Regions from separate parts of the Vibrio navarrensis genome, predicted to be linked through region 2. Evidence: predicted binding sites of a transcription regulator. Region 2 holds the regulator's gene; each other region holds the start of a gene.
What was found. The regulator CRP, encoded in region 2, controls carbon source genes, mostly activating them, when cyclic AMP is high. The targets are predictions, from matches to a motif close to TGTGANNNNNNTCACA.
Positions count from the first base shown of each region.

Region 1: the regulator CRP is predicted to act here: its motif matches at 4,425-4,440, upstream of I3X05_RS19925 (glycogen/starch/alpha-glucan phosphorylase).
Region 3: the regulator CRP is predicted to act here: its motif matches at 4,971-4,986, upstream of udp (uridine phosphorylase).
Region 4: the regulator CRP is predicted to act here: its motif matches at 2,577-2,592, upstream of cytR (DNA-binding transcriptional regulator CytR).

Region 1 is NZ_CP065218.1:725,428-733,005, reverse strand. It holds gene I3X05_RS19935 (IS1634-like element ISSpu7 family transposase) at 1-1,248, shown strand, start outside; gene malT (HTH-type transcriptional regulator MalT) at 1,356-4,064, opposite strand; gene I3X05_RS19925 (glycogen/starch/alpha-glucan phosphorylase) at 4,617-7,070, shown strand; gene malQ (4-alpha-glucanotransferase) at 7,209-7,578, shown strand, end outside.
Region 2 is NZ_CP065217.1:3,210,190-3,217,767, forward strand. It holds gene I3X05_RS15215 (hydrolase) at 89-1,066, shown strand; gene I3X05_RS15220 (YheU family protein) at 1,110-1,322, shown strand; gene I3X05_RS15225 (phosphoribulokinase) at 1,453-2,322, shown strand; gene crp (cAMP-activated global transcriptional regulator CRP) at 2,565-3,197, shown strand; gene ltrA (group II intron reverse transcriptase/maturase) at 3,257-4,549, opposite strand; gene I3X05_RS15240 (DUF1338 domain-containing protein) at 5,162-5,953, opposite strand; gene astD (succinylglutamate-semialdehyde dehydrogenase) at 6,137-7,578, opposite strand, start outside.
Region 3 is NZ_CP065217.1:1,062,474-1,070,051, forward strand. It holds gene I3X05_RS04825 (Ig-like domain-containing protein) at 1-667, shown strand, start outside; gene I3X05_RS04830 (sensor domain-containing diguanylate cyclase) at 746-1,711, opposite strand; gene I3X05_RS04835 (CBS domain-containing protein) at 1,938-2,354, shown strand; gene I3X05_RS04840 (zinc/cadmium/mercury/lead-transporting ATPase) at 2,506-4,821, shown strand; gene udp (uridine phosphorylase) at 5,080-5,838, shown strand; gene I3X05_RS04850 (DUF1887 family protein) at 5,914-7,074, opposite strand; gene I3X05_RS04855 (methyl-accepting chemotaxis protein) at 7,242-7,578, opposite strand, start outside.
Region 4 is NZ_CP065217.1:292,708-300,285, reverse strand. It holds gene rpmE (50S ribosomal protein L31) at 1-59, opposite strand, end outside; gene priA (primosomal protein N') at 321-2,522, shown strand; gene cytR (DNA-binding transcriptional regulator CytR) at 2,724-3,731, shown strand; gene I3X05_RS01310 (SPOR domain-containing protein) at 3,854-4,399, shown strand; gene hslV (ATP-dependent protease subunit HslV) at 4,555-5,109, shown strand; gene hslU (HslU--HslV peptidase ATPase subunit) at 5,135-6,466, shown strand; gene I3X05_RS01295 (1,4-dihydroxy-2-naphthoate polyprenyltransferase) at 6,902-7,578, shown strand, end outside.

The DNA of each region.
Region 1 (7,578 bases), on a different replicon from region 2:
ACGACGGATTCTGTTCATCTTGATATCACTAGCTTCCACGTTGATGGTGAGTATGCACAAGATGAAAACACCAACGTCATTAAGCTTGTAAGAGGCTACAGTCGGGATCATAGGCCAGAGCTTAACCAAGTGGTGCTTGAACTCATCTGTGAAAACCAAGCAGGTATTCCTGTTTACATGCAAGCACTGAGTGGCAACACCAATGATGCCAAGGCATTCGCTGAAGTCACTAAAAGACACATACATTGCCTAAAAGCCGCGCAAAATAGTCGTTACTTTATCGCTGATGCCGCCTTGTACACCGAAGAAAGCATCTCCTCGCTAGATGAGCAAAATCAAAAGTTCATTACCCGTGTACCCATGACCATCAAGCTCGCAAAACAAGCACTGTTTGCGCTAGAGCCAGAGCAATTAATCGCTATTGATGATGGCTACTCAGGATGTTGGATAGACTCGGATTACGGAAAGGTCAATCAACGTTGGTTGCTCGTTCACAGTGAACAGGCCACCAAGCGGGAAGAAATCACTTTCTTCAAGAACTTAGAGAAAAACATAGCAAAAGAAATCAAAGCGTTGGAAAAGCTAAGTAAAAAACCATTCGCTTGTGAAGTTGACGCAGAATTAGCGTTTAACGATTTCAAGAAACAATCTGACTTACTAGGGTTTGAACAAGGCACTCTCATCAAACTGCCGACTTACTCTCATTCGGGCCGCCCAAAGACAGATGAAGCACCGACAGGATACCAATACTTTATCGAAGCCGCTCCCTTCACCGACCTAGAAAAAGTAAAACTGGCTAAGCTCAAAGTAGGCATGTTTATCCTCGCGACAAATGACACCGACAATGAAGAACTCACCATGACGGCTCTTCTAGCACATTACAAATCGCAACAAAAAGTCGAGCGCGGCTTCCGCTTTCTAAAAAGCCCTGAATTTTTAACCTCTTCCATCTTCTTGAAAAAGCCTGAACGCATTGAAGCGTTGCTAATGATAATGACGTTGAGCTTGCTTGTTTACGCCAGTTTAGAACACAAAATCAGAGAGCAACTCGCACAAACCGAAGCGTTCTTCCCAAGTATGGTAAAGAACAAGACGACCTCCAGACCGACGGCACGTTGGGTCTTCTTGCAATTCGAAGGCATAGATACGCTAGAGATTAACGGCCAACGGTTCATCACTGGACTTCAAGATCACCAAACACAACTACTCAAATTACTCGGTAGATTCTATGAGGTAGTTTATTCCTAAATTAGCTGCGGAATGTCGGATATAAGCCAGCGTATGTGATGAAAGAAAAAAGCCGATCAATTGATCGGCTTTTGAGTGTTGCACTTATTATCTGAAATCGGGAGTATTTAATACCCCATCAATTGCAACAGGCTTTCGGCGGTGGTGATCGCCTCGCGGCGGTTAGCGATATTGAGCTTTTGATACAAGTTGCGAATGTGGGTTTTGATGGTGGTGCCTGCCACATCCAGCTCTTGTGCTATCTGCTCGTTGCTAAAGCCAGAATAGATCAGCCCCAACACTTGCCATTCACGCTGGGTGAGCGGGCTGGTGCGCACTAACTCCGGCACATTCGGGTGAGTGACCAGTTTTTCAACAAACTCCTCATCAAAATGAATCGAACGGCTGCGCTGGCTCGATGAGATATCTTTCATCAGTTGCTGCGCGCGGTGACGTTCCAGATCGCCGAGCTCGTGACGGTTGGTCAGTTTTTCTAGTAAGTTGCCAATGGTCGCCCCGTCAATTAAGAAGTTCCCGACCATACCCGTCTGGTTGGTGAGCACTAACGCCTCTTTAAGCAGCGATTTGGCTTGTTCTTCGTCTTTCTGCTGGACTGCGTAAATCGCTTCAACAATCAGGTTGCGATTTTTGTCGGTGATTAAACGTGAGCGGTTTGCTTCACTTTGCAGAAAATCGAGTGCCTGACGCGCTTCTGGGTATTGACCAAGATTGATGTGCGCGCGGGCGATGTTACGCCACTGCAATTGACAGAAGTGGTTGCTGGCGGTTTCCGGACGAACCGCACTGTTGAGCCACTCTTGCGTTGCTGTCATGTTGCCCTTGGCTTGCCAATACAAGATCAGCGAAAGCGAGGCGTTGGCGGTCCAGTCGACGTGATAAGTAGACTGTTTCATCAAATGTTGGATGTGCTCGATAAACTTACCGGCGCGATCCAGCTCACCGCGGCCAATGGCAATACGCGCCAACATCGAGTAGCTGTGTAAGTGCTTACTTGGCGCGTGATTTTCAAGGATCTGTAGCCCCTTGTAGGCGCACTCTTCGGCTTCGTCTAGGCGGTTCCAACACCACAGCACTTGCGCCCGGATGCGCAGCAAAAACTCGTGCAGCGGTACGTGTTGCAACTGCTGATCTTCTATCAATTTAAACGCCGAATCTTGCAGTTCGAATGCCGCTTGCACATAACCCTGCGCGATGAGAATTTCACTTTGCTGCAAAATTGCCCACAGCGCCTGATGGTACACTTGGTACTGACGCGCCAGCTTCTCGGTTTGTTGCATCATCGGCAGAGCACGGTCCAAGCAGCCAATCACGTGGTTGACTTCGCCGACCACGGAAGTGGCGACAATACGGCTGCGATAGATAGTGCTATCAAGCTGACTCAGTGCCAGTTCGGCCAGCTCCAGCGCTTTTTGCGGTTCATTGTTATTGATCGCCACTTGCGCCAGCAGCGCATTGGCTTGGCCCTGATATTGAATGTCGAGGTTAATATTGCGCTTTTTGTGCTCATTTTCCGCTTCCGCGAGCAAGGTGCCGACTTGATTGTAGCGGTGCTGACTTTGTGCCAGCCAAGCGCGCAGCATGGTGAGTTTGGGGTCGCTAAACAGCAAGTCTTTATCGAGCAAGTTGATCGCCGCTTCTAAGGTTGAGAGCTCACCTTGATGGAACATTTTCCAACCGTACTCGTTGAGGATCTCCGCCACCAGTTCGCCGTCGTAGGCGCGCTGTGCATGACGCAGCGCTTGATGGGGCATCTTCTGTTTGAGCCAAGCGATTGCCGCGTTGCGGTTGAGATCTTGCTCTTGCTGCGGGATGCGTGCCTGACGTTCGTGCGACAAAAACTCGCCAAACAGATTGTGGAAGCGGAACCAGTTTTGTTCCCCCTCCAGCGGATAGATAAACAGGCCATAACGGTTGAGCGATTCAATCATGCCTAGCGCGTCTTCGCGCTGGGTGAGCGCATAGACCAATTCATCGTTGAAATGATCGAGCACCGACACTTGCATCAGAAACTGACGCGTCTCTTTATCGAGCAGATCAAAAACCTCTTCCACCAGATAATCCCACAAGTGAGCGTGGTTAAAATGCGAGACCGATTCAGCCGATTGCGCCAAGGTGCGCTTTTGGTGCTGCGCTTGCAGCGCGATCAATTGCAGCGCTGATGGCCAACCTTCAACGTAAATACGGAGGTTATTGGCGGTATCTTCGTCTATTCCGTCGCTAACGCGCTGATTAAAGAAGCGCGTGGTCTCTTCGGTGTCAAAGGCGAGCATCTCATTGCCAATCTCAATCATCAGATCGCGCACGCGCAAATTGGCGGTACCGAGTGGCGGATTGGCGCGGCTAGTCACCACTAGGGTGACGTTATCCGGCATATGTTTGAGGAAAAAGCGCATCGCCTCGTGGATCTCGTCATTGGTAATGACGTGATAGTCATCCAACACCACGTAGCACTCTTGATGAAAATCGCTCATCTCCGAGAATACGTCACTAAAGAGTGAACGGAGCGAGGAAAATTGGCGTTTTTCGGCCTGTTTGAGCGCGTTGGCGCACTGGCCATTGGTGGCTTTATTCAGCGCTTGCAGCAGATAGTTTACAAAGCGGAAGCCATCGTTATCACTGTCGTCGACACTGTACCAGCCGACATGCGTTTTATCGGCTAACCACTGCGCGGCCATGGTGGTTTTTCCGTAACCCGCTGGCGAGCGAAACAGCACCAATTTGTAGTGTGGCGCTTGCTGTAGCAGATCCAGTACTCTGGGACGCACAATGGCATTATGCAGTCGTCCTGGGCGCGTGAGTTTAGAAGGAATCCACATCGTTAACTATCCTTATTTTGGCGGTGTCCGCAGCGAGGACATCGTAAAAACGGGCGAACAAAAATTAGTCAATTTGCTCGATTTGTCCGGCATGTTACGTTAAACAAAAGACGAAAGACTTTGATCCACTTCCTAATTCTCAAGAGTTGATGCTTTTCACGCCAACTACGCCCCGTTTTTGTGAACTATATCAATATTAATCTCTATTTCCAGTCTAGATTTAAATGTGGCTGCGCAACATTTTGTAATATTTTCCATTGTTGGAAAATTTATTGTGATCGGTTTTACATAAATGGATTTTAGAAAATTGCCTGTCAATCACAGCGTCATGTTTCTCTTTTAAGGTGATTGAGTGATGGCTGTGATCTTGGTCACTGCAATCTGGTTGCTGAGGTTGATTGGTGAGAGACAGATCACTAACTCATCGCTGGTCCCCCCTCTACGCCCTGACCCCTCCTCCCGTAAAGGCCCAAAAATGGGAGGATGTTTATTCATTGCCATCCATGCACGATGTACCGCAGATGGATTAGAACCAAAGGTGAGATTTCTCTAATGAAACCTACTCAACAAAAACAATTCGACAAAGTGTCGTTCCAAGAAAGTGTCAAAAAACACCTCTCAGCAACTTACGCCCAAACTCTAGAAAACGCCGATAGCCGCGCTTGGTATCTGGCGATGGGTCGTGCGCTCGCGGAGCTGACAACTTTCGACTTACTTGCTACCGAAACCGACAAGAAAATTCTTCAAGCCAAGAGCGTTAACTATCTGTCCCTTGAGTTTTTGATTGGCCGTTTAACCGGTAATAACCTCATCAGCTTAGGTCTGTATGAGCAGATCACAGAGGCGATGGCAGAGCTTGGTCAAAACCTCACCGATCTTCTTGAAGAGGAACGTGACCCATCATTGGGTAACGGTGGCCTAGGCCGTTTAGCCGCGTGTTTTATGGATTCTTTGGCAGCGCAAGAATTCCCAACCGTGGGTTACGGCCTGCACTATGAGTATGGTCTGTTCAAACAATCTTTTGAAAATGGCCGTCAAAAAGAAGCACCCGATGCTTGGTGTGGCGTTGAAGGTTACCCTTGGGAAGTGGCGCGTCCTGAACTGGCGCAACAGATCGGTTTCTATGGCCATGTGGAAGCGTACCAAGAAAATGGCAAAGAGAAACGCCGTTGGGTACCGGGCATGCATGTAAAAGCGATGCCGTGGGATCTACCGATCGTTGGTTACGAGAGCGATACGGTTTATCCGTTGCGTTTGTGGGAATGTCAGGCGATCGCCCCATTCTCGCTAGAGAGCTTTAACAACGGCAACTACTTTGAAGCGCAGCACGCATTGATCGACGCGGGCAACATCACCAAAGTGTTGTACCCGAACGACAACCACGAAAAAGGCAAGACACTGCGTCTGATGCAGCAATATTTCCATAGCGCCGCATCGGTACGTGACATTCTGCGTCGCCACGAAGCGGCGGGTCACGCGCTGGCGGATCTGGCTAAATTTGAAACCATTCAGCTTAACGATACGCACCCAACTATCGCTATCCCTGAGCTAATGCGCATTCTGATCGACGAAAAAGGTCTGACTTGGGATGAAGCGTGGGCAATCAGCTCAAAAACCTTCGCTTACACCAACCACACGCTACTGCCTGAAGCACTGGAAACGTGGAGCGAGTCGTTGATTCAGCACCTGCTGCCGCGTCATATGGAGATCATTTACGAGATCAACCACCGCTTCTTGCAAGAAGTTCGTGCCAAATGGCCAGGTGATGTGGCGAAACAGCAAAAACTGTCGATCATTCAAGAAGGCTTCCACCGCATGGTGCGCATGGCGAACTTGTGTGTGATTGGCTCTTATGCGGTCAACGGTGTTGCGGCGCTGCACTCAGAACTGGTTAAACGTGACCTGTTCCCAGAGTTCAACGAACTGTACCCAACGCGTCTGCAAAACGTGACTAACGGTGTGACGCCACGTCGCTGGTTGAAGTTCTGTAACCCAGGTTTGTCTGCGCTGATCTCTGAGAAGATTGGCACGGAGTGGCCAGCTCATCTTGAGCAGCTAGAAGGCATTACCAAGTTTGCGGAAGACGCCAAGTTCCAGAAGCAATACATGGCGGTTAAGAAAGCCAACAAAGAGCGTTTGGCCAAGTGGGTGAAAGAGAACATGGGTATCGAGCTAGATACCAATGCGATCTTCGACGTACAGATCAAACGTCTGCATGAATACAAGCGTCAGCATCTCAACATGCTGCACATCTTGTCTCTGTACCACCGTTTACTGAACGATGCGAACTTCGACATGGCGCCTCGCGTGGTGTTCTTTGCAGCCAAAGCGGCACCGGGTTACCACCTAGCGAAAGAGATCATCTTTGCTATCAACAAGATCGCAGAGAAGGTCAACAACGATCCACGCATCGGCAACAAGCTGAAAGTGGTCTTCATCCCTGACTACCGTGTCAGCATGGCGGAAATCATCATTCCAGCGGCGGATGTGTCTGAGCAAATCTCAACCGCAGGTAAAGAAGCATCTGGTACTGGCAACATGAAGATGGCACTGAACGGTGCATTGACTATCGGTACCATGGACGGCGCGAACGTGGAGATCCGCGAAGAAGTGGGCGATGACAACATCTACATCTTCGGTTTGGAAGTGGATGGTGTTGAAGCGCTGAAAGCGAAAGGGTACAACCCGTTTGATTACTACCACGCCGATCCGCTACTCAAAGCATCGATGGATCTGCTGCTGGGTGAAGAGTTCACTCCGGGTCAACCTGGCCTACTACGAGCGACCTTCGATAGCCTCCTTGATGGCGGTGATCCGTACCTCTGCTTGGCTGACTTCGCTTCTTATGTGAAAGCGCACGAAGCGATGGACAAACAGTACCGTGACCCAGCGGGTTGGGCGAAGAAAGCGATTTTGAACACCGCCTTGGTTGGCAAGTTCAGCTCAGACCGCTCAATTCGTGATTACGTGAACAACATCTGGAAACTCGAAGCGGTTCGTCGTTAAGCAAAATAACCAAGGTAGCCAACGGCTGCCTTGGTTGTTTATCCACGACTTGGTTGTTTATCTACGCATTGAATAACAACACCATTTGCAGCATAAAACCCTACATTGAAGGCTTGAGAAGTACCTTCGGAGAAAGCGATGAAAGAACAAACAGCATTAAAGAAAGTCGCAGAGATGGCAAGATTAGCCGATAGCTACGTCAGCGCTTGGGGAGATGAAGCGTACGTTTCCGATGAAACGCTTCGCCGCCTGTTGACTTCGCTTGGCTACGACACCAGCAGCGACGAAAAACTACTGGCATCTGCTGAAAGAATGCACAAGAAAGACGTATTGGCCCCTGTTTTGGTTCTACGTGACGGTGATGTGGTTGAGGTTGAGCTTAACCTTGGCGTGAGCGCGCGTGAAAGCGAGTTCAACTGGCGCTTAGAAACCGAGCAAGGAGAGGTACTGGAAGGCTATCTTCAATCACAAATTGTGCGTGACGAGCGTGCCGAGGGTGGCCCTCTAG
Region 2 (7,578 bases):
GGCTCAACGTTGAGAAAAAGAGAGCGACACACGCAGCGGACATCACAACGCGTATTGCGAGCCAGCAACAGAACCATGAGTGAAAAGTATGACTCAATTTACTGCCGCAAGAGGGATCAAAAACCCTCACCTGCAAACCTTACTGCCCCGCTTTATCCGCAAAAAAGCGCTGTTTGAGCCCATTTGGCAAACTCTGGACACCCCAGATGGCGACTTTCTTGATCTCGCGTGGAGTGAAGACCCGAGCAGTGAAAGTGCGAGTAAAAAGCCACTCTTTGTGCTGTTTCACGGTCTGGAAGGCAGCTTTTTTAGCCCCTACGCCAATGGCCTGATGTACGCCTTTGCCAACGCTGGCTGGCTGTCCGTGATGATGCATTTTCGCGGTTGCAGCGGTAAACCTAACCGCCTCGCGCGCGCGTATCACTCAGGGGAAACCGAAGACGCGCGCTATTTTTTGCAACACCTTCAGCGTCATTTTCCGCAGAATCACAAAGTGGCACTTGGCATCTCACTTGGTGGCAACATGCTGGCCAATTACCTCGCCACTTATCAAGACGCTCCTCTGGTGGACGCCGCCACCATCGTTTCCGCGCCACTGGATCTTTCGGCTTGCTCAGAGCGTATCGAGCAAGGCTTTTCTCGCATCTATCGCCGTTATTTGCTCTCGTCACTGAAAAAGAACGCCTTACAAAAGCATCATCTGCTGTCAAATGCGTTGGCCATCTCGCCCCGTTCGATCAAAAAACTCACCCGCTTGTACCAATTTGACGATCTGATTACCGCGCCACTGCACGGGTTTAAGAATGCGCTCGATTACTACCAGCAGTGCTCGGGCTTGCACAAGTTACGTGAAATCCGCATTCCTACACAGATTATTCACGCCAAAGACGATCCGTTTATGACCGATGCGGTGATCCCCAAATTTGTCCTACCCGACAACATTGACTATCGCCTGTTTGATCATGGCGGCCATGTCGGCTTTTTAACCGGCAGCGCGCTGCATCCCCGCTTTTGGTTAGAAGAATCGCTGCCGATCTACTATGAAAGCTTGGCGGTTTCGGCATAATAGCGCGGCATTTCCTTATTGAGCATAAAGTAAAGAGGTATTTATGATCATTCCTTGGCAAGAGATCAGTGCCGATGCGCTGAGCAATTTGATCCGCGAATTTGTTCTGCGTGAAGGCACCGACTATGGCGAAAGCGAAGTCTCGTTAGAGCAAAAAATCGAGCAAGTAAAAACCCAGCTCAAGCGAGGTGAAGCGGTGATCGTTTTCTCGGAACTGCATGAAACCGTTGATATTCAGCTCAAGCAAAAATTTTAGTTGGCCGAGATTTTTACCGCACCTTATCCCATGACAAGCACGTGGAACGTGTTATAGTGGCCAAACGATTGCACATGCCGGAAGCCACATTCCGGCCCGACAGGTAAGTACTACAACGACAGGGTTTGTCATGTCAGCAAAGCATCCAATCATCGCCGTCACAGGTTCGTCCGGTGCCGGCACGACGACAACGTCAGAAGCATTTCGCAAAATGTTCAATATGATGTCCATCAAGCCCGCTTGGATTGAAGGGGACAGTTTTCACCGTTTCACTCGCCCCGAAATGGACGTTGAGATCCGCAAAGCGCGCGAGCAAGGGCGACATATCAGCTACTTTGGGCCGCAAGCCAACGATTTTCCGGCGCTGTCGGAGTTTTTCCGCCAGTACGGCAAATCGGGCACGGGTGAAGTGCGCCGTTATCTGCACACCTTTGACGAAGCCGTGCCTTACAACCAAATGCCCGGCACCTTTACCCCATGGCAAAAGCTGCCCGATAACACCGACGTACTTTTCTATGAAGGGCTGCACGGCGGGGTGGTCGATGGTGAAGTCAACGTTGCCCAGCACGTAGATTTTTTGATCGGCATGGTGCCAATAGTCAACTTGGAATGGATTCAAAAATACGTGCGCGATACGCGTGATCGCGGTCATTCGCGCGAAGCGGTGATGGATTCGATTGTGCGTTCAATGGACGACTATCTCAACTACATCACCCCGCAATTTTCACGCACTCACATTAACTTTCAGCGCGTCCCGACGGTGGATACGTCCAACCCACTCAATGCCAAAGGCATCCCGAGTTTGGATGAGAGTTTTGTGGTGATTCGCCTGCGCGGTATCAAGAACGTCGACTTCCCTTACCTATTGGCGATGATCGACGGCTCCTTTATGTCGCGACACAACACCTTAGTGGTGCCGGGAGGCAAAATGAGTTTCGCTATGGAACTGATTGTACAGCCAATCCTGCAACAACTGATTGAAACAGGCAAAATTGGCTAAAATTTGAGGCCGGTTCACGCTTACTTTTCATACCGTGATCATGTGCACAATTTTGCGTAGAAAATCCCATTCTCGACACGATTAAAATCAAGAAATCGTTTTCGAAAAAGGATACTATTTCAAACCGAAACACAAGATAGCTTGCAGCATCAATCAAGAGCTCTTATTCTAGCAAGTCTATAACAAGGCTTGGCTAAAATATGGATAGCGGCAAGCGTACCCTGCAGAGGAAGTGAGATATTATGGTTCTAGGTAAACCTCAAACCGACCCAACACTAGAGTGGTTTCTTTCACACTGTCATATTCATAAGTACCCTTCAAAAAGCACGCTGATCCACGCGGGCGAAAAAGCAGAAACTTTGTACTACATAGTGAAAGGTTCTGTTGCCGTGCTTATCAAAGACGAAGAAGGTAAAGAAATGATTCTTTCTTACCTGAACCAAGGTGACTTTATCGGTGAACTAGGCTTGTTTGAAGAAGGCCAAGAGCGTACTGCCTGGGTTCGTGCAAAATCTCCTTGTGAAGTGGCTGAAATTTCATTCAAGAAATTCCGTCAGTTAATCCAAGTCAACCCAGACATTCTCATGCGCTTGTCAGCACAGATGGCAAGCCGTCTACAAGTGACCAGCCAGAAAGTGGGCGATTTGGCATTCTTGGACGTGACTGGCCGCATCGCTCAGACACTACTGAACCTAGCCAAACAACCCGACGCAATGACGCACCCAGACGGCATGCAGATCAAGATCACTCGTCAAGAGATTGGTCAGATTGTTGGTTGTTCGCGTGAAACCGTTGGCCGCATTCTGAAAATGCTGGAAGAGCAGAACCTTATCTCTGCGCACGGCAAAACCATTGTTGTTTACGGGACTCGTTAATTTCACGCCAGAAATCGACGTTCAATCGAGTAGGAGGAGGCCTCACGGCCTCCGTCCTCTCACACCACCGTACAAGCGTGGGTCGCATACGGCGGTTCCGAATACACTTTTAGTGACTCATACCCATCTCTCAATGAGTAAAGCCCCCTCTCCTCGAACCATTTGATTGGCATTGCGTGATTCAACTGGGGCGAGAGTGCTAAGCGCCACCACCCTTTATCTGACATCGCCAGCTTCCACGCATTTCGCTCTGTTACACCTTGTCGTTGTAACCATGTCGCTATGCTGTATCTGCGTTTGCGCTGTTTCAGGCGGTAGCATCTCAACCGACGCCGTATCCATTCGTCTAAGCGCTGCATCGCACTTTGACCTATGGCGAGCTTGAAGTAGTGCTGCCAACCTCGTAGGTATTGGGTTAACTCGGTGAGGATTACCGACAACTCTCGACCTCGATTTCGCTTCGTTATTTTCCGCACTCGCTTCTTCATTTGAGCTTGTGCCGATTTTGATATCTGGAGGGTTCCGTCTATCTTGAAGCTATGGCTTAGGTAAGCTCGCTCCGTCACTCTTGTTGCTGCACTTTTCTCACGATTTACCGTGAGCTTTAGCTTCTGCTCCAAGAACTCCGTTATCGACTCTTTGACTCGATGGGCGGCTTCCTCACTAAGAACGTAGATTTGGCAGTCATCTGCATATCGACAGAACTTATGCCCTCTTCGCTCTAACTCTTTGTCCAGTTCATCTAATACAATATTGGAAAGTAACGGAGATAATGGCCCACCCTGTGGTGTTCCTCGTTGTCTTCGCTCTACTAACCCATCTCGCATTAAGCCTGCCTGTAGATAGGACCTGATGAGCTTTAATACTCGTTTATCACTAATGTCCTTAGATAATCTGTGCATCAGCCTATCATGGTTCACCGTGTCGAAGTATTTGGCTAGATCGATATCCACTACATAACCCCGCCCTTCTCTGATATAGCGGCTTGCTGCCGCAAGCGCATGATGCGCACTGCGGTTCGGCCTGAACCCGTAGCTGCTGTTGGAGAACGTCGGCTCATAGAGCTCTGACAGTACTGATGTGATCGCCTGTTGGACTATCCTATCCAGTACCGTAGGGATACCTAATTGCCTGACGCCACCATTCGGCTTGGGGATTTCTACACCCAGAACTGGTTGAGGTTGGTAGCTTCCGTCCAGAAGACTCTGGCGGAGCGCTTGCCCATTTGAAGCTTGTCGAAGTTTAGAGATGGTCGCTGTGATGTCGAGTCTGTCGACACCTGCGCACCCCTTGTTCTTCTTCACGCGTCGAAGGGCATGGTTCAAATTCGCTGAGGAGCTGATTTGTTCCATCAGCGGAGTGGGGGTCACCAAGACTCGTCCTCCTTTCTACGCCGATCATGCTTGTCATTCTTCGTGACCATGAGCTTTACTTGCGGTATTGCCTATTGGGACGTAGAGATGTTTTCCATCTTGCTATGACTCCACATCATTGAGTAAATAGTGACTGCTTCTTGATATATTCAGTTCTGGCCTTCCTTTGAGTTGTACTTCCTCAAAGTACTATGCCTTCTGCTGACTTCTCATTGCCCATCACACAACATCACTGCTGTGTTGGTCTCATCTGAGACAGGCAATGAGCTCTCCCGAGGTAAGACGTTGCTCTTTCCCTTGGTCATGCCTGATTTACCTATACACACTTCCCGTCGAGGCATTGGGCTATTCTATCTATTGCTAGGTTACCCAAGTTGTACAGGCCTACTATCAGGTTTCTGTTCGTCACAACCAAGTTTTGCCGTTTGCTTCCTTCAGGTTTCACCTCACGGTGAACACCCTTGCATAGGCTAACGGTTCTCGCTCGACTGAGCCCGTAGAGGACTTTCACCTCCTAGATCAACGCCATGCTCGGCGCACAATTGCAAAAAGCCACCCTGCGGTGGCTTTTTTGTTGGTTCGTGATGCGTCTTAGCCGTTGGTGCTTTCAAAGATCTTGTCTGCCGACGCGGCCACAAAACCTGGGTACAGATCGCCGTTTTCCATCGGGTAGCGTTTGGCAAACTCGTAAAAACCACCGGGAATGATTTCACTGCCTTCAATAAACTGCACCGCCACTTTATCTGCCATCGTGGAAGATTGCTCCAGCAGCACTTCCGGCGTGCCCTTCACTTCACCGCCAATTTCATTGATGGTAAAGCCCGCTTGACGTAAGTGATCGTTCACGCCTTTCACCGAGTCAAATGCTTTGAGCTGATTGACGCTGACCGTAAAGTGATTCGCGCCGTAACCATGCGCCGCCAACCAAGAGGCATATTCACTCTCTTTTGCCAGCGTTTGATAGTCCGCAAAACTCAAGTCCCACAAGCGACCAGCGTAAAGGAACTCGTGGCCTTGCAATTGGCTTGTATCCACTTGAGCAACCAGTTTTTTCACAATCGCTTGCAGCGCCTCTGAGCATTCATCGATTTTCAGCGCACTGATGAAGACTTTAGGCTGAGTCGGATCAGGGTGCTCAAAATGTTTGGCTACTAATTTTTTGCTTTCAAACAGATAGTCGCCACACGCTTTGTAGCCTAATTCGATAAACGGTTTCGCCAGAGTTTCAATGCCAAGCGGCTCGACGTTAAACGTTCGTAGCGCGATATGGTCGTTGATCAGGGCTACATCTTCTTGCAATAGTTGATGCACTTTCGCCGCGGAAGGACACAGGCGTTGGATATAGTCGTTCCATAGCGATTCAAATAACACAGCTGGCGTCATAACGCCTCCTTGTTGTATCGGTTCACATTATCAGAGTATCGGGAGTGGACTGCGGCGGTGCGTGCAGAAATCACCGCCGCAATCCTCAACCTGTGACGTTCATGGTTTGAAAGCAAACAAGCCTGCACTACCAATGATGGCTCGAAGTAGCGCAGGTCAGAGACCTAAAGGTCGTTATCGTTATTAAAGTTCCACACCCGGGCTAAGCGTGGCGGGTAGTTCCGTTTGCGCCCCTTCCATTGATGCCATTGGGTACGCGCAATAATCGGCGGCATAGTAAGCACTCGGGCGTAAGTTGCCCGACGCGCCCGGTCCGCCAAATGGCGCATCGCCACTGGCGCCCGTCAGTTGGCGGTTGCGATTGACAATGCCAGCACGGATGTGATCGACAAAGTACGCCCACTCGTTATCGTCGGTCGAGACTAACCCAGCCGACAAACCAAAACGGGTGTCATTCGCCAGCTCAACCGCACGCTCGAGTCCTTGATAGCGCACCACTTGCAGCAGTGGTCCAAAGTACTCTTCGTCAGGCAAATCTGCGATCTGAGTGACATCAATAATTCCCGGTGAAACAAAGGCGGCCTCGCCCGCTTTGGCTTCAATTAAGCTTTCACCGCCGAGCGACTGCAGATTGGCCTGTGCGTCTAAGATAAAGCGCGCGGCCGCCTCAGAAATTTGTGGCCCCATAAAAGGCGCAGGGTCGGCAAACGGCTGATCAACTTTAAGTTTTTGCACCGCGTCAACCAGACGAGTAATGAGTGCGTCGCCCTTTTCCCCCAGCGGCACATACAAACGGCGTGCACAAGTACAGCGCTGACCAGCACTGATAAATGCCGATTGAATGATGGTGTAAACCGTCGCCTCAAGATCGCCGTACTGCTCTGAAATCACCATCGGGTTGTTGCCGCCCATTTCCAGTGCCAGCATCTTGCCGGGTTGACCAGCAAACTGACGATGCAGCAGATGGCCCGTGTTGGCGCTGCCAGTAAACAGCAGGCCGTCGATGCCTTTGGACTGCGACAAGGCAATCCCAGTCTCTTTACCACCTTGTACTAGGTTTAGCACGCCACTTGGCAGACCCGCTTCTTGCCACAGTTTCATCGCAAGCTCTCCCGTCCAAGGCGTTTGCTCGGACGGTTTAAACACCACGGTATTGCCAGCTAACAGTGCGGGCACAATGTGACCGTTTGGTAAGTGCGCCGGGAAGTTATACGGGCCAAAGACGGCCATCACACCCAGTGGGCGGTGGCGCAAGACAATTTGGTTGCCAGCGGCTTCTTTTTGCGACTCGCCAGTGCGTTCATGATAAGCGCGGATCGAAATGGCAATTTTGCCTGCCATCGCTGCCGCTTCCGTGCGCGTCTCCCACAGCGGTTTGCCGGTCTCTTTGGCGATCACTTGAGCAATCTCTTCGCTGCGCGCTTTAACACGCTCGGCAAAGGCCAGCACGTAGGCTTCGCGCTCGGCAAACGTGAGCTTCTTCCAGCTCAGAAAGGCGTGACGCGCCGCTTTCACTGCTTGCTCGACTTGCGGCTCAGTGGCACCTTTGCCACGCCAAACCACTTGGTTGTCATAAGGCGACAAGGAGGTGAACTCTTCGCCTTGCCCTTCTACCCATTCACCTG
Region 3 (7,578 bases), 1.4 Mb from region 2:
TGTATCAAACAGTTCAGGAGGCCCGTTAGGCGGTATGGCATTAATGTTACTCACTCTCGCTGGCGCGCTGCGCCGCGTTGGCAAAAAAGGTTGGTTGGCGCTGCTGGCTGCGCTGAGTTTCAATTCTCAAGCGGCTTGGTATCTCGATGCGCAGATGGGCGTCAGCCATGCCGATGAGCGCAGCGCTGTCAGCATGGCGGATGTGGTCTCAACCGATGATAACGGCTTCTACCGTTCGGTTGGCTTGGGGTATCAGTTCGATGAAAAGTGGTCAGCGATGCTGCGCTATGTGGATATGGGAGAAGGAAGCGCGACGCTACGTGGCGCGACCACTTCGCCACAGGAGTACCATCAAAGTGTGGCGAGTGTTTCGCCCATTTTGGCCAGTGGTGTTGGCTTAGAAGTGGGCTATCAATTTTGGCAAAGTGACGCTTGGCATGCCAAAGTCAATCTCGGTGGCCTATTTTGGAATGCGGACATTGAAAGTACCTATCAAGGTAGCACCATTAAGACTGACATTGACGGCTTTAATGGCTATTTAGGTGCTGAAGTGGGGTATGCGCTTTCGGAGACATGGGGGCTCGGCTTGCAGGCTTCACGCTATTTTCTGCGAGAAAACGATGTCGATACCATCGCGATACAACTTACATACCGTTGGGCTCAGTAGCAAGATTTAGAGTAAAACGCTACACATCGGAGACCATGCCAACAAAATGGCATGGTTTCTAGAAGGAAAACGTATCGATTAGGGGAGGAACTGGAAAGTTCCTCTTTTTGTTGCTTTGGCGTTAAACAAGGCCTTGTCGGCTTTGGAGATAAAACGTTCTAAATCATTATGTTCTGTAGTTAACTGGTGGTAAAACTGAATGCCGATGGTGACGGTCAAAATATTGGCAACGCTTGAGTTTGGATTAGGAATGGCAAGTTTTTTGACCGATGCCAATAAAGCGTGCGCTTTTTCCACACATTCTTGCTGAGAAATGGCAGGGATAAAAACGAGAAACTCATCGCCGCCATAACGAAAACAGCTACCGCTCTCATGGCTCCATCTTTTTAATGTGTGGCTCACCATTCTTAACGCTTTGTCGCCATTGAGATGGCCAAAGGTATCATTAAGATCTTTAAAACAGTCAATATCGACCATAAACAAGGCAGCACTTTGACCGTTGGCAATCGCTTGAGCCAAAAGCGATGGAAGGTAGATCTCCAGTGCGTAGCGATTGTTTAATTGCGTTAAATGATCTAAACAAGACAGTGTTTCCAGTGACGCTCTTTGCCGTTTAAGTTCCTGAAGTGCGGTTTTGTATTCGGTAATGTTTCTCACCGACCAAAGTACCTTGTCTTCTCCAATGACCGGAATGACAAACGCGCTGAAATATTGCAGCTCACTCGGGCCTGCGACCCCTTTAAAACAAGGCATGTCGTAAGGGTGTAGCTCATACTCAAGCTCTTGCGGCTTCTGCGTCGCAATCACCTGTTTTATCACATCTAAAAACCATCTTGCTTTGTCTTCAGGCAGAACTTCGAACTGATTTAAACCAATCACATAAGATGGATTATGGTGTCGCTTGGTATCCTTGCCGCCCCAAGCTTCAATGTAATATCCGGCTTCACTGATGAGAAAAGTGGGCTCCGGTAGTGATTCAAAAAAGTGATGGATCACTTTTGGGTTATTCACAATAACGCGCGATAAGATGGATTCATCTACCATACTGTGCCCTTACTTCACTTTATGATTTAAATACAGCTATTAAGATATAGCTCAATAACACATTGTAGGGTTAATGGTGACGCTGGTTTTATCAACTTCTCCGATTGTCTCAAGGCTAAGAAGAACGATCTCATCAATTGATAAAATCGTCACATTCGATTTAGTAAATTGAGGAAATTAGACGACACTTAACTTAAGTGCAAAAAACGCTGCAAAGGAGATGGCGATGAAGTCACTAAAAGTTAAAGACTATATGACCTTACAAGCGGTGACCTTTACGGTCGATATGTCATTGAGCGCTGCGCTGAATAAAGTGATGGAAAGCCTGGTGATGGGCGGACCCGTGATCAATGAAAAAGAAGAAGTCATCGGCTTTTTATCTGAACAAGACTTACTCGATAAGTTAGTCAAAGCCAGCTACTACTGCCAAGACGCACATACGGTCGGTGAATGTATGCATGTCGATGTGCTGTCGGTGTCGCCTGAGATGTCGATTATTGAGCTGGCGGAGATGATGAAGGTAGGCAAACCGAAAATGTACCCGGTGGTAGACAAAAACCGCTTGGTTGGTGTGATAACCCGCCGTGATGTGCTTAAAGCGGTCGGAAACAGTCTGACTGATTGTTTCAAGCATCCCGTCTAGGTATATAGACAAGATGCGAGCAGATGGTGTGGCCTCGGATTAGCGAGGCCATTTTATTGCGAGCAGCGAAAAGTCGGCAAAAAAGGGGCTTGACCTTAGAGTGAACTCCAAGGTTTATGCTTAGGTTGTCATCTTAAAAAAGGAATCGACTATGTGCGCAAAACATACTGCTTGTCAGTCACAAAAAATATCGGCTATTCGTCCCGCATCAACTTGCTGCCAGAGCGCTAACCTCGCGGCTGCAAAAATCAGCCCAATCAACTCAGCCACGGCAGATTGCTGCTCCTCTGATGTATGCTCAACCAGTGACCCTGGTGAGGAAAGCGAGCGGCAAAGGCCTCAAACCCCAAGCCTGAACACAGAGCGCCAGCAATGGCTCATCTCAGGAATGGATTGCCCCTCCTGTGCGCAAAAACTCGAGAAAGCACTGCGTACAATGGACGGGGTTATTGAAGCAAAAGTGCTGTTTGCCACGGAAAAACTGGTGGTCGATTTTGATGAGCGCGTTGCTGCCAGCGATATTGAGCACCTAGCGCAAAAAACCGGCTTTCCTCTTAGCCTGCTCAGCGCAATAAAAGTGCGCAATCCCCTCAATGAGTCGGCATCTGGCTGGCGCGCAACATTGAAAAGCAACGCGCATATCTTGACCATTTCCCTTGCCATGATGATAGGCGCCCTGTTTTCAATCATTGATAGCGATGTTAGCCGTTGGATATTTGTACTCACCTGTTTAGCCGGGCTCTATCCTGTCGCGAGAAAAGCGTGGCGCTTGGCCTTATCGGGTACCCCATTTGCGATTGAAACCTTGATGAGTGTGGCCGCTCTAGGTGCACTTTATTTAGGTGAAAGCGTTGAAGCGGCAATGGTACTGCTGCTGTTTTTGATTGGTGAAAAGCTGGAAGCGTATGCATCGTCCCGAGCTCGCAGTGGCGTGCAAGCCTTGATGGCGCTCGTCCCAGAAAACAGCATAAAAATCGTCGATGGTGAACGGGTTTCGGTAGCTGCCAGTGAGTTGTTACCGGGAGATGTGGTGGAAATCGCTCCGGGCGATCGTTTGCCAGCCGATGGTAAATTGATGAGCGTGATCGCCAGTTTTGATGAAAGCGCGTTGACTGGCGAATCCCTTCCTGTCGAACATCAGGCTGGTGCTAAGTTGATGGCAGGCGTTGTTTCGCTAGATAAAGTCGTTCGAGTCGAAGTGACGTCTAAGCAAGGAGAGAATGCGATTGATCGTATTTTGCACCTGATCGAACAAGCCGAATCACGTAAAGCACCGCTGGAGCGTTTTCTCGATAGATTTAGCCGCTGGTACACACCACTGATGATGTTGGTCTCGCTGGCCGTTATCGTCACACCGCCATTGCTCTTTGCCCAGCCTTGGGAAACTTGGGTTTATCGCGGTTTAGCCTTGCTGCTGATTGCTTGCCCCTGTGCGTTGGTGATCTCTACGCCAGCGGCGATTACATCCGGGCTAGCCGCCGCCGCTAAACGAGGTGCCCTGATAAAAGGGGGGGCCGCGCTGGAGTTACTTGGTAAAGTGGACACCATCGCGTTTGATAAAACTGGCACCTTAACTCGTGGCAAGCCGCAGGTGACTGACATTGTTGCTGTCGATATCAGTGAAGAGAAACTCCTCACCATGACCAGTGCGATAGAGGTCGGCTCAAATCACCCGTTGGCAACGGCTTTAGTTGCCAAAGCTAAGGAAGCTGGAGTGACGATTCCTCACGCCCAAGACAAAACGGCGCAGATTGGCGTGGGCGTTTCGGGGTTGGTAGAGGGGCAGTTAGTGGAAGTGATTGCCTCAGCGAAAGCCAATTTTCCGCTTCCGGACGCGCTCGAAAAAGCGATGCAGACGTTAGAAGCTGAGGGAAAAACCGTGGCTTTGGTTCGCTATGATCAACAAGTTATGGGTCTGATTGCATGGCAAGATACCTTGCGTGATGACGCTCACCAAGCAATTAATGCGTTGAAACGCTTAGGTATTTCCTCGCTGATGCTCACCGGAGACAACCCACGTAGCGCAGCAGCGATCGCTGAGCACATCGGTATCGATTTTCAGGCTAACTTGCTTCCCACAGACAAAGTGCATCACGTTGAGAAGCTGGCGACAAAACAAACGGTGGCAATGGTCGGAGACGGCATCAATGACGCACCGGCGATGAAAGCGGCGAGTATTGGCATTGCGATGGGCGGCGGAACCGATGTAGCGTTAGAGACAGCCGATGCTGCGCTCACGCACAATCGCTTGGTCGAATTACCAGCGATGATCGAACTATCGCGCGCCACGCTAAGTAACATTCGACAAAATGTCACCTTGGCTCTGGGGTTGAAAGCGGTGTTTCTGGTAACGAGTTTGCTCGGCATCACTGGCCTCTGGGTGGCGGTATTGGCAGACAGTGGCGCGACCGCCTTAGTGACGCTTAATGCGTTGAGGCTGCTGCGTTTTCAACCGCAAGAAGAGTGATGGTTGGCGCACGGTAGATGGAGAAGATACCTGCTGATACGTGGCAGGTATCTTTGTCTCAGATTTATGCAAATGGATGATTGATTTGTTGGCTTTTTGTGATGCCAAACGGTTTTTCCTGAAAATACATAATTGTTACATTAGTCAGTTGTGATTTTGATCACTCCATATTTCACTTCGGTTAAGTAAAGTGCATTCTGTACCCCACAATTTCATTTGAGCTTACCTCACAGAGTAAGCCGCAATAAGGAGTGACTTATGTCTCAAGCTGTTTTCCACTTAGGTGTAACCGAAGCCGATCTCAACGGTGCGACTCTGGCCATTATTCCGGGCGATCCAGCGCGCGTACAAAAAATCGCTGAAGAGATGGAAAATCCCGTATTTCTAGCCAGCCATCGTGAGTACACCCTGTACCGAGCGGAGCTAGACGGAAAATCCGTGGTTGTTTGCTCTACGGGTATCGGTGGTCCATCAACTTCTATTGCAGTTGAAGAGTTAGCTCAACTTGGCGTACGTACTTTCCTACGCGTTGGTACGACTGGCGCTATCCAGCCACATGTGAATGTTGGCGACATGATTGTGACCACAGGTTCTGTTCGTCTTGATGGTGCCAGCTTGCACTTCGCGCCAATGGAGTTTCCAGCCGTTGCCGATTTTGAAGTGGCAACGGCAATGAAAGCCGCCGCTGAAGAGAGTGGCGCAACGGTACACACAGGTGTAACCGCATCAAGCGATACTTTCTACCCAGGTCAAGAGCGTTACGACACTTTCACCGGACGCGTAGTACGCCGTTTCCAAGGCTCAATGAAAGAGTGGCAAGAGATGGGCGTGCTGAACTTTGAAATGGAATCAGCGACTCTATTGACCATGTGTGCGAGCTCAGGCTTACGTGCGGGCTGTGTTGCGGGCGTGATTATCAACCGCACTCAGAAAGAGATCCCAGATCACGCAACGCTGAAAGAAACTGAAGCGCGTTCAATCAAAGTGGTTGTGGAATCGGCGCGTAAGATGCTGTAATCCCGCTTTTTACTCGATTGCAGAATAGTAAAACCCGGAGTTTTGGCTCCGGGTTTTCTTTTTCCACAGAAAAAATTAAATACCGTCGCTGCCACCGGCTTGGGCAAACCAGTTGGTGAGATGCAGTTTCAGATCGCGCAGTTCATCTGGCCCAATCAGAGCTAAGCCAAGATCTTCTGCTCGAGTGATGTCGTTGTGGCGCAGTGGTCGAAAGCTCACTAACATCGCACGTGCTTGCAACCCGCCCAGCAGATCGCGCAACGATTCCAACTTGTAGAGCGTATCGTCACCATCATCACGCATGCCTTTGGTTTTGCACTCAATAATGTGCAATTTATTGTTCACCACCGAGGCTACGTCTAGTTCATTGCGTACTTCACGCTCCCCAAGCTGTCGGTAAACCTGTACGTTCAGCGAATGGTCTTGAATGGTCGGCATGTCATCTTGGATTTGCTTGACTGTGCTGTGGACTAACGTTTCCAGCCATTCACCGTTGGAAAAACGGCGCGCGTCTTCATTGGCAAAGGTGAGTACCCCATTTTCGTAGGTGGCGATATTGGCCTCAACCAAATCTGCCAGCAGCATATTCAGTTCGCGGTAGCCTTGCTGCTTGTCGGAAAGCTCGACATCAAGCCGCTGCTCTTTGCGACAAGTGGTGGCTAAGTAGTTGAGCGTTGCCAACCCAGGGCCAAGCTCCAGAGCATTGCTCGCCCAGCGTTCACCAAGCTGGTAGAGCTGCTGATCCAGTTGGGGTGGCAACTCCACCTCGTTAAACTCACCGCGTGCGCCAAAAATGGTGAGGTAATCTGAAATGGTGATACGGTCCTGAACTTGGGCCTCTTCTCTACCGTCAGGGTAGAGCCAGCAAAGTTTGTCGCTGTTGGGCTCCACGACAAAAATCGGCCAATGGTAGGTGCGAAACACTTCATACACCGAAAGCAAACGATGTCGCAGACCACAACTGGCGTTCAATTTCACATCTTCGCCACGGCGTTTGAGATCCTCGGCCAGCGATTGGATAGACTGCTTGATGAGGGACGTATCGACCACTGAGGGAATTTCAAAAAACTCGGTCGTGATGCTGCGTTGGGCGAGGACGGAATGAAGCCTTTGGTACATGTCGTGCTGAGATTCGTCACCGATGAAAATGATGTGTGTACTGACGGTGCGATGATCGAGTAGGGGAGTGACCAAGCGTACCGGATCCTGGTCGATAATACCGACGTGAACAGCCATAGAGTTTCCTTTTTATATGGGCTGCACAGAATGAAAGAGAAAAGGAATTGGCAAGCCCTTGATCTCCATATGTAGACAAGGCTTATAAAAAACAAGGGCAACGCTGTGAAAAGTTGCCCTTATCGGATTGGAAACGGCTTTGGTGCGATGCGCTTAGATAAGACGCCTTATAGCTTAAAGCGATGCACCAGTTCAGTTTGCTGGTGAGCCAGATTCGACAAACTTTCGCTGGTTTGCGCAATGGTTGCCATCGCATGGTAGCTGCGATCAGCGATGCTGTTGATGTCCTCAAGGCTGCGCGCGATGTCTGCAGAAGTTTCGCTCTGCTCTGCGGCTGCGTGGGAAATATGCGTGCTCATCTGGCTGATTTCGATGATAAGTGCTTGGATCTCTTCCATTGAACTGTTGGCTTTGGAGGCTTGATCAACCGACATTTCCATATCGTTCATACAACTTTGAATCACTTGACTGGCAGATTGCGAGCTGGATTGTAAGTTACTGATC
Region 4 (7,578 bases), 620 kb from region 2:
TTGCCGCAAGAACAAGTTGCGTTTACTGCTTTGTATTCTGGGTGGATACCAGCTTTCATGGGATAACCTCAAATAGTAGGCCGTGTCGCTATACGAGCCTTTGCCGCACACCACACGTAGTTAAAAATGAACTCTTAGATACCGCGCTCGCTGGTGCGAAGCCATATCTTAAGGCGCGATATAGTAATGAATCGACTCAAATGGATCAACCTATTTGCGCCATTTTGCGCTAGTTTTTTAATCAGCCATCGCTTCTCGAATTTGCCCGCCGCTTCCTTTAGACTGTCAGTCATTATTTTTCTGTTTACTCACGCTACCTTATGCGCCCATCGATTGCCCGAGTTGCCCTACCCGTCCCTCTTGATAAACAGTTTGATTATCTGGTGCCCAGTCATCTGTTTCCCATTATCGGCGGTCGGGTGAGCGTACCGTTTGGCCGGCAGACGCTGGTCGGCATTGTCACGGCGCTGGTGCAGGAATCGGACTTTCCGCGTGAGCAACTCAAATCGGTCAAAGCAGTGCTGGATAGCCAGCCGCTGTGGCCCGCGCCAGTGTATAGCCTGCTGCAATGGTGCAGCCAATATTATCAGCATCCACTGGGAGAAACGCTGCACAACGCCCTACCCGCGGCGCTGCGCAAAGGTAAAGCGGCCGATTTTGCCACTTTGCAGGAGTGGCAGTTAACCGAGCAAGGCAAAAGCCAGTTGATGCAGTATTTTGGCCGCGCGGTCAAACAGGCGCGAGTGATGAAAATGCTCGCCGATGGCCCAGTTAGCCATCAGCGCTTTCTCGATGAAGAGATTTCTTCTACGGTGCTCAAAGCCCTCGAAGAGAAAGGTTGGATCGAAAGCCAAGACAAAACGCCGCAAGTCCAAGCTTGGGGCGAGGCGATTGAAAATGAGAACGACAAGCCGAAACTCAATCAAGAGCAAGCGATCGCCATTGCCACCGTACAGTGCCAGACGAGCTTTGCCAGCTTCTTGCTTGAGGGGGTGACGGGGTCGGGTAAAACCGAAGTGTACTTAAACCTGATCAAACCGATCTTAGCCCAAGGTCGCCAAGCGCTGGTGCTGGTGCCGGAAATCGGCTTAACCCCGCAAACCATTAACCGTTTTCGCCGCCGCTTTAATGTCCCCGTGGCGGTGATTCACTCGGGTCTGAACGACACTGAACGCCTCAACGCTTGGCTGAGCGCGCGCGACAAAGTGGCTGGCATTGTGATTGGCACTCGCTCGGCCTTGTTCACGCCGTTTGCCGACTTGGGCATGATCATCGTCGATGAAGAGCACGATACGTCCTATAAACAGCAAGATAGCCTGCGTTACCACGCGCGCGATGTGGCGGTGATGCGCGCCGCCAAAGAAGATATTCCGATCATCCTCGGCTCGGCGACGCCAGCTCTGGAGTCGCTGCACAATGCACTCAGCGGCAAATACCACCATCTGACTTTAACCCAGCGGGCCGGCGTTGCCGTACCAACACGCAACCAAGTGCTGGATGTCAAAGGGCTCTATTTGGAAAGTGGCTTGTCTGCGCCCTTGATTGTCGAAATGCGCCGCCATCTCCAAGCGGGTAATCAGGTGATGCTGTTTCTCAATCGGCGCGGTTTCTCCCCAGCACTGATGTGCCACCAATGCGGCTGGATTGCGGAATGTAAACGCTGCGATGCCTACTACACCTACCATCAATACAGCAACGAGATCCGCTGCCACCATTGCGGCTCGCAGCAGCCGGTGATTCATCAGTGCCAAGGATGCGGTTCCACTCAGTTGGTCACCGTTGGCGTCGGCACCGAGCAGCTAGAGAACCAGTTGGAAAACCTCTTTCCCGAGTACAAAGCGATCCGTATTGACCGAGACAGCACGCGGCGCAAAGGCAGCTTGGAAGATGCATTGCAAGCGATCCGACGCGGCGAGTATCAAATCTTGATCGGCACGCAGATGCTGGCCAAAGGGCACCATTTTCCTGATGTGACGCTGGTTGCTTTGCTTGATGTGGATGGCTCGCTCTACAGCAGTGATTTTCGCGCTTCCGAGCGATTGGCCCAGTTGTTTATCCAGGTGGCCGGACGCGCTGGGCGCGCCAGCAAACCCGGTGAAGTGCTGCTGCAAACCCATCATCCGGAACACCCGCTGCTGCAAGCCTTGCTGACCAAGGACTATCGCTCGTTTGCCCTAAGCGCGTTAGAAGAACGACGCATCGCCCAACTGCCGCCCTACAGCTTTTTAACCCTGTTTCGCGCCGAGGCCAATCACAGCGAGCTTTGCGAGGTGTTCTTGCGCCAAGTTCGTCTCACCCTCGAGTCCCATCCCTTGTTTGATGACACCTGTTTAGTGCTTGGGCCGACCCCGTCGCCGCTGGCCAAACGCGCGGGCAAATATCGCTGGCAACTGCTGCTGCAAACGCAAAGCCGCGTCTTGATGCAAAAATTGTTAATCAGCGCGAAACCGGCGATTGAAATGTTACCGAATGCAAAGAAAGTACGATGGATCGTAGACATTGAGCCACAGGATTTGAGCTAGCAAACGATAAAATCTTCAAACAATCTTCGATACTTGCAAGGTATTACCTTTTTACGTGATGACAATCACATGAAGAATGTAAATTCTGTTAATTCCGCCGTAACTTTCGCTGAAGAAATGAATAGACTATCCGGGTTATCTCATATTTTGCATCAGAACAATAATTGAACGTCAATCATGGCGAAAAAGAGGGTTTAATTTATGGCGACAATGAAGGATGTTGCCCAGCTTGCTGGTGTCTCGACCGCCACGGTCTCAAGAGCACTAATGAATCCCGAAAAAGTGTCGGCCACCACCAGAAAACGGGTGGAAGACGCGGTTTTAGAGGCTGGATATTCACCAAACTCGCTTGCAAGAAATTTACGTCGGAACGAATCAAAAACCATAGTAACGATTGTCCCAGACATCTGTGACCCTTACTTTACCGAGATTATTCGCGGTATCGAAGACGCAGCGATGGAGCAAGGCTACTTGGTTCTACTGGGCGACAGTGGTCAGCAAAAGCGTCGCGAAAGCTCGTTCGTCAACCTTGTCTTCACCAAACAAGCCGATGGTATGTTGCTGCTTGGCACCGATCTGCCGTTTGATGTCAGCAAGCCGGAGCAGAAAAACCTGCCGCCGATGGTGATGGCGTGTGAGTTCGCCCCCGAGCTCGAACTGCCCACCGTGCACATCGACAACCTAACCTCGGCGTTTGAAGCCGTGAACTACTTAACCCAGTTGGGTCACAAACGCATCGCGCAAATCTCAGGTCCATCGTCTGCGGTGCTGTGTCAGTTCCGTCAGCAAGGCTATCAACAAGCGCTACGACGCGCTGGCATCACCATGAACCCGGATTACTGCGCGGAAGCCGAATTCTCGTTCGCCGGCGGTACAGAGGCCATTCGCCAGTTGTTAGAGTTACCTGAACCGCCGACAGCCGTATTCTGCCACTGCGACACCATGGCGATTGGCGCGATTCAAGAAGCGAAAAAACTGGGCCTGCGCGTTCCACAAGATCTCTCCGTGGTCGGTTTTGACGACATTCAATTTGCCCAGTACTGCGATCCCCCTTTAACCACCATCTCTCAGCCGCGCTATGAGATTGGCCGTCAAGCGATGTTGATGATGCTTGAAGTGCTCAAAGGGCATGAGATCCACAGCGGCTCTCGCCTGCTCGAAACGCAACTGGTGATCCGTGGCAGCGCCGCGCCACCGAGATTGCGTTAAGCGCTCAAACCAAGTCAAAGCGGCGCATTGTGTTGCGTCGCTTCCTTTTATTACGCCGTGCCCTGTTCTGTTCTGTCATTCTGGATTACCATGTCTGGCTGAATAAATCATAGTTAGTAATTATCGTGGCTAAAGATTATGTAAGGCGTGGTCGTAGCCCCAAAAAACCGGCTACTAAAAAGACCGCCACAGCGAAAAGAAAACCTTGGCGCGCAGGCCTACTGGCAATTTTGCTGGTTGGCGCGTTTGGCTATGGCCTGTATATCCTTAATAACGACCCGGAGCCCCCCGTGCCGGTCGTGCAACAAAGCAAACCAACTCCCAAGCCCGCAGCGAAAAAAGAGCTGCCTCCTCCGCCAGAAGAAAAATGGCAATACGTGGAGTCTCTGCCTAAACGCGAAATCGAAGTGGTGGCCAAAGAGCAGGAAATCTCAGCCATTCCTTACATCATGCAGTGCGGTGCTTACAAAACGCTAGATCAAGCTGAAGCGCGCAAGCTAGACATCGCCTTTCAAGGCATCACCAGTAAGATCCGCAAAAAAGAGGGCAGCGACTGGTATCGCGTGGTGCTAGGGCCGTACACCACCAAAAGGGACGCCGAGCGCGATCGGCATAAGCTGCAACGCGCCAAAATTGAGCCTTGCGCGATCTGGAAAGAAGCGCAGTAAAATAGCAAACTCGAAAAGGCGCAAGTGCATCACTTGTGCCTTTTTATTTGCCTCGGCTGGCCCCCTTTCTCCGCCCTCGATTCGCTCTTGAATTCTCTTTTACCACCCCCATATATCAAACAACTCCATCGTGAAAAGTATCAAGAGGTCTGCTCGTGACTACCATAGTATCTGTACGTCGTAACAACACAGTCGTCATCGCCGGAGACGGACAAGTGTCTTTGGGCAACACCGTCATGAAAGGCAATGCGCGCAAAGTTCGCCGTCTTTACAACAACAAAGTGCTGGCTGGCTTTGCAGGTGGCACAGCCGACGCCTTTACCCTATTTGAACGCTTCGAAAGCAAATTGCAGATGCACCAAGGCCATCTGACCAAAGCCGCGGTTGAACTGGCCAAAGATTGGCGCAGCGATCGCGCTCTGCGCAAACTCGAAGCGCTGCTCGCCGTGGCCGACGAAACGGCGTCGCTCATCATCACTGGTAACGGTGACGTGGTGCAGCCAGAAAACGACCTGATTGCGATTGGCTCAGGCGGCGCTTACGCTCAAGCCGCTGCCACTGCGCTGTTGGAAAACACCGACCTAGACGCACGCGAGATCGCCGTCAAAGCGCTCAATATCGCCGGTGACATTTGTGTGTTTACCAACCACAATCACACCATTGAAGAGCTCACGGCCACGCCAGAGTTGCCAAGCGCAACCCAAGCGTAACTTATACAGAATTTGAGGAAGCAAGATGTCTGAAATGACTCCCCGCGAAATTGTGCACGAACTGAACCGTCACATCATTGGTCAGGAAAAAGCAAAACGCTCGGTGGCGATTGCCCTACGTAACCGCTGGCGCCGCATGCAGCTTGAAGAAGGGCTGCGCGCCGAAGTCACCCCAAAAAATATCCTGATGATCGGCCCAACTGGGGTAGGTAAAACCGAAATTGCTCGCCGTTTGGCTAAACTGGCCAACGCACCGTTTATCAAAGTCGAAGCGACCAAGTTCACCGAAGTCGGTTATGTGGGTAAAGAGGTGGAAACCATTATCCGCGATCTGACCGACGTGGCGGTGAAAATGACCCACCAGCAAGCGATGGAAAAAGTGCAGTTCCGCGCTGAAGAGCTAGCGGAAGAGCGCGTGCTTGATGCCTTGCTGCCGCCAGCACGCGATGCATGGGGGCAAAGTGAGCAGAGCGACGACAACTCCAATACGCGACAAATTTTCCGCAAGAAATTGCGTGAAGGTAAGCTCGACGACAAAGAGATTGAAGTCAATGTCGCTGCACCGCAAATGGGCGTGGAGATCATGGCGCCTCCGGGCATGGAAGAGATGACCAACCAGCTGCAGGGAATGTTCCAAAGCCTTGCGGGCAACACCAGCAAAAAACGCAAACTGAAAATCAAAGATGCAATGAAAGCGCTGATCGAAGAGGAAGCGGCGAAGCTGGTCAACCAAGAAGAGCTGAAAGATCAGGCGATTTACAACGTTGAGAACAACGGCATCGTGTTTATCGATGAGATCGACAAAATCTGTAAGCGCGGCGAAAGCTCAGGCCCAGATGTCTCTCGTGAAGGGGTGCAGCGCGACCTACTACCGCTGATTGAGGGCAGCACCGTATCGACCAAACACGGCATGGTGCGAACTGACCACATTCTGTTCATCACCTCCGGCGCATTCCAAGTGTCCAAACCGTCTGATTTGATCCCCGAGCTGCAAGGCCGCCTGCCGATCCGCGTCGAGCTCGAAGCGCTGACCAGCCACGATTTCAAACGCATCCTGACCGAACCTAAAGCCTCTCTGACCGAGCAATACATCGCCCTGATGAAAACCGAGCAGGTTGATATCGAGTTCACTGAAGATGGCATCAGCCAAATAGCCGAAGCCGCATGGACCGTCAACGAAACCACGGAAAACATCGGCGCACGCCGTCTGCACACCGTGATGGAACGTTTGATGGATGAAATCTCCTTCGACGCCACAGAAAAATCTGGCGCCAAGTTTGTCATCGACGCGCAATACGTCAAGCAGCGCCTCGGTGAGTTTGTCGCAGACGAAGATCTGAGCCGCTTTATTCTTTAAGGGAAAACAAGGTTCTAGGTTCTAGGGAAGAGCAGGTACTAGGAAAGGCAAGAGCGTAAGAGAAGGTCCTGGGGTCCTGGGCCCTTGGAAAAGCGGAAAAAAAGGTCCTATGGTCCTGGGGAAGAGCAAGAGCGGAAAAAGAAGGGGCGAGTTTTCTAGGGTCTAGATTGCTAGGAAGAGAAAAAGCGGAAGAGAAGGACCGCTCTTCCTGCTCTTCCTGCTCTTCCTAGAACCTAGCGACCTAGGAACCAGGGCCGCTCTTGCCCTTCCCAGGCCCGCTCTTATCCGCTCTTCCTAGAAACCTAGAACCTAGAACCTTCTTTTCCTAGCACCTAGAACCTTCTTTTCCTAGTCCCTAGCGACCTTCTCTTCTCCCTTTCTTCCTTACGTGTTTCTTCGTATACTGACCGTCGGTTTTACTCGCACGAAACACACATGAATCAATCTCTGAGAATCTGGCTTGATGCCGCGCGCCCTAAAACATTGCCTCTGGCTTTGGTCTCCATTTTAACTGGCAGTGTGCTGGCTTACTCTTCGGGGCAATTCTCATTGGTGGTCGCTCTGCTGGCGTTTATCACCGCCACTTTGCTGCAAATCTTGTCTAACTTAGCCAACGACTATGGCGATGCCGTCAAAGGCACCGACAACGACAAGCGCCTTGGCCCATTGCGAGCAATGCAATCTGGCGCGGTCAGCGCTAAAGAGATGCAACGTGCCATCGTATTTAATATTTTGCTTACCATCGTCTCGGGTTTAGCACTGGTGTTTTATGCCTTAAGCAGTTTACAAAGCATCCTCGCGTTTATCGCTTTGGGTATTTTAGCCATCCTCGCCGCCATTGCTTACACCATGGGCAATAAGCCTTATGGCTATGTGGGTCTGGGCGATCTCTCGGTATTCATATTCTTCGGTTTGCTCGGTGTTTCCGGCACCTATTTCCTTCATACCGGCGTGTTGGATTCAGCGCTGTTTTTGCCTGCCTTGGGCTGCGGCTTGTTAGCGGTCGCGGTACTGAATATCAACAACATGCGCGATATCGAAAACGACGCCGCGTGCGGGAAACGCACTGTTGCAGTTCGCCTCGGTCAGCGCAAAGCCAAGCAATACCACTT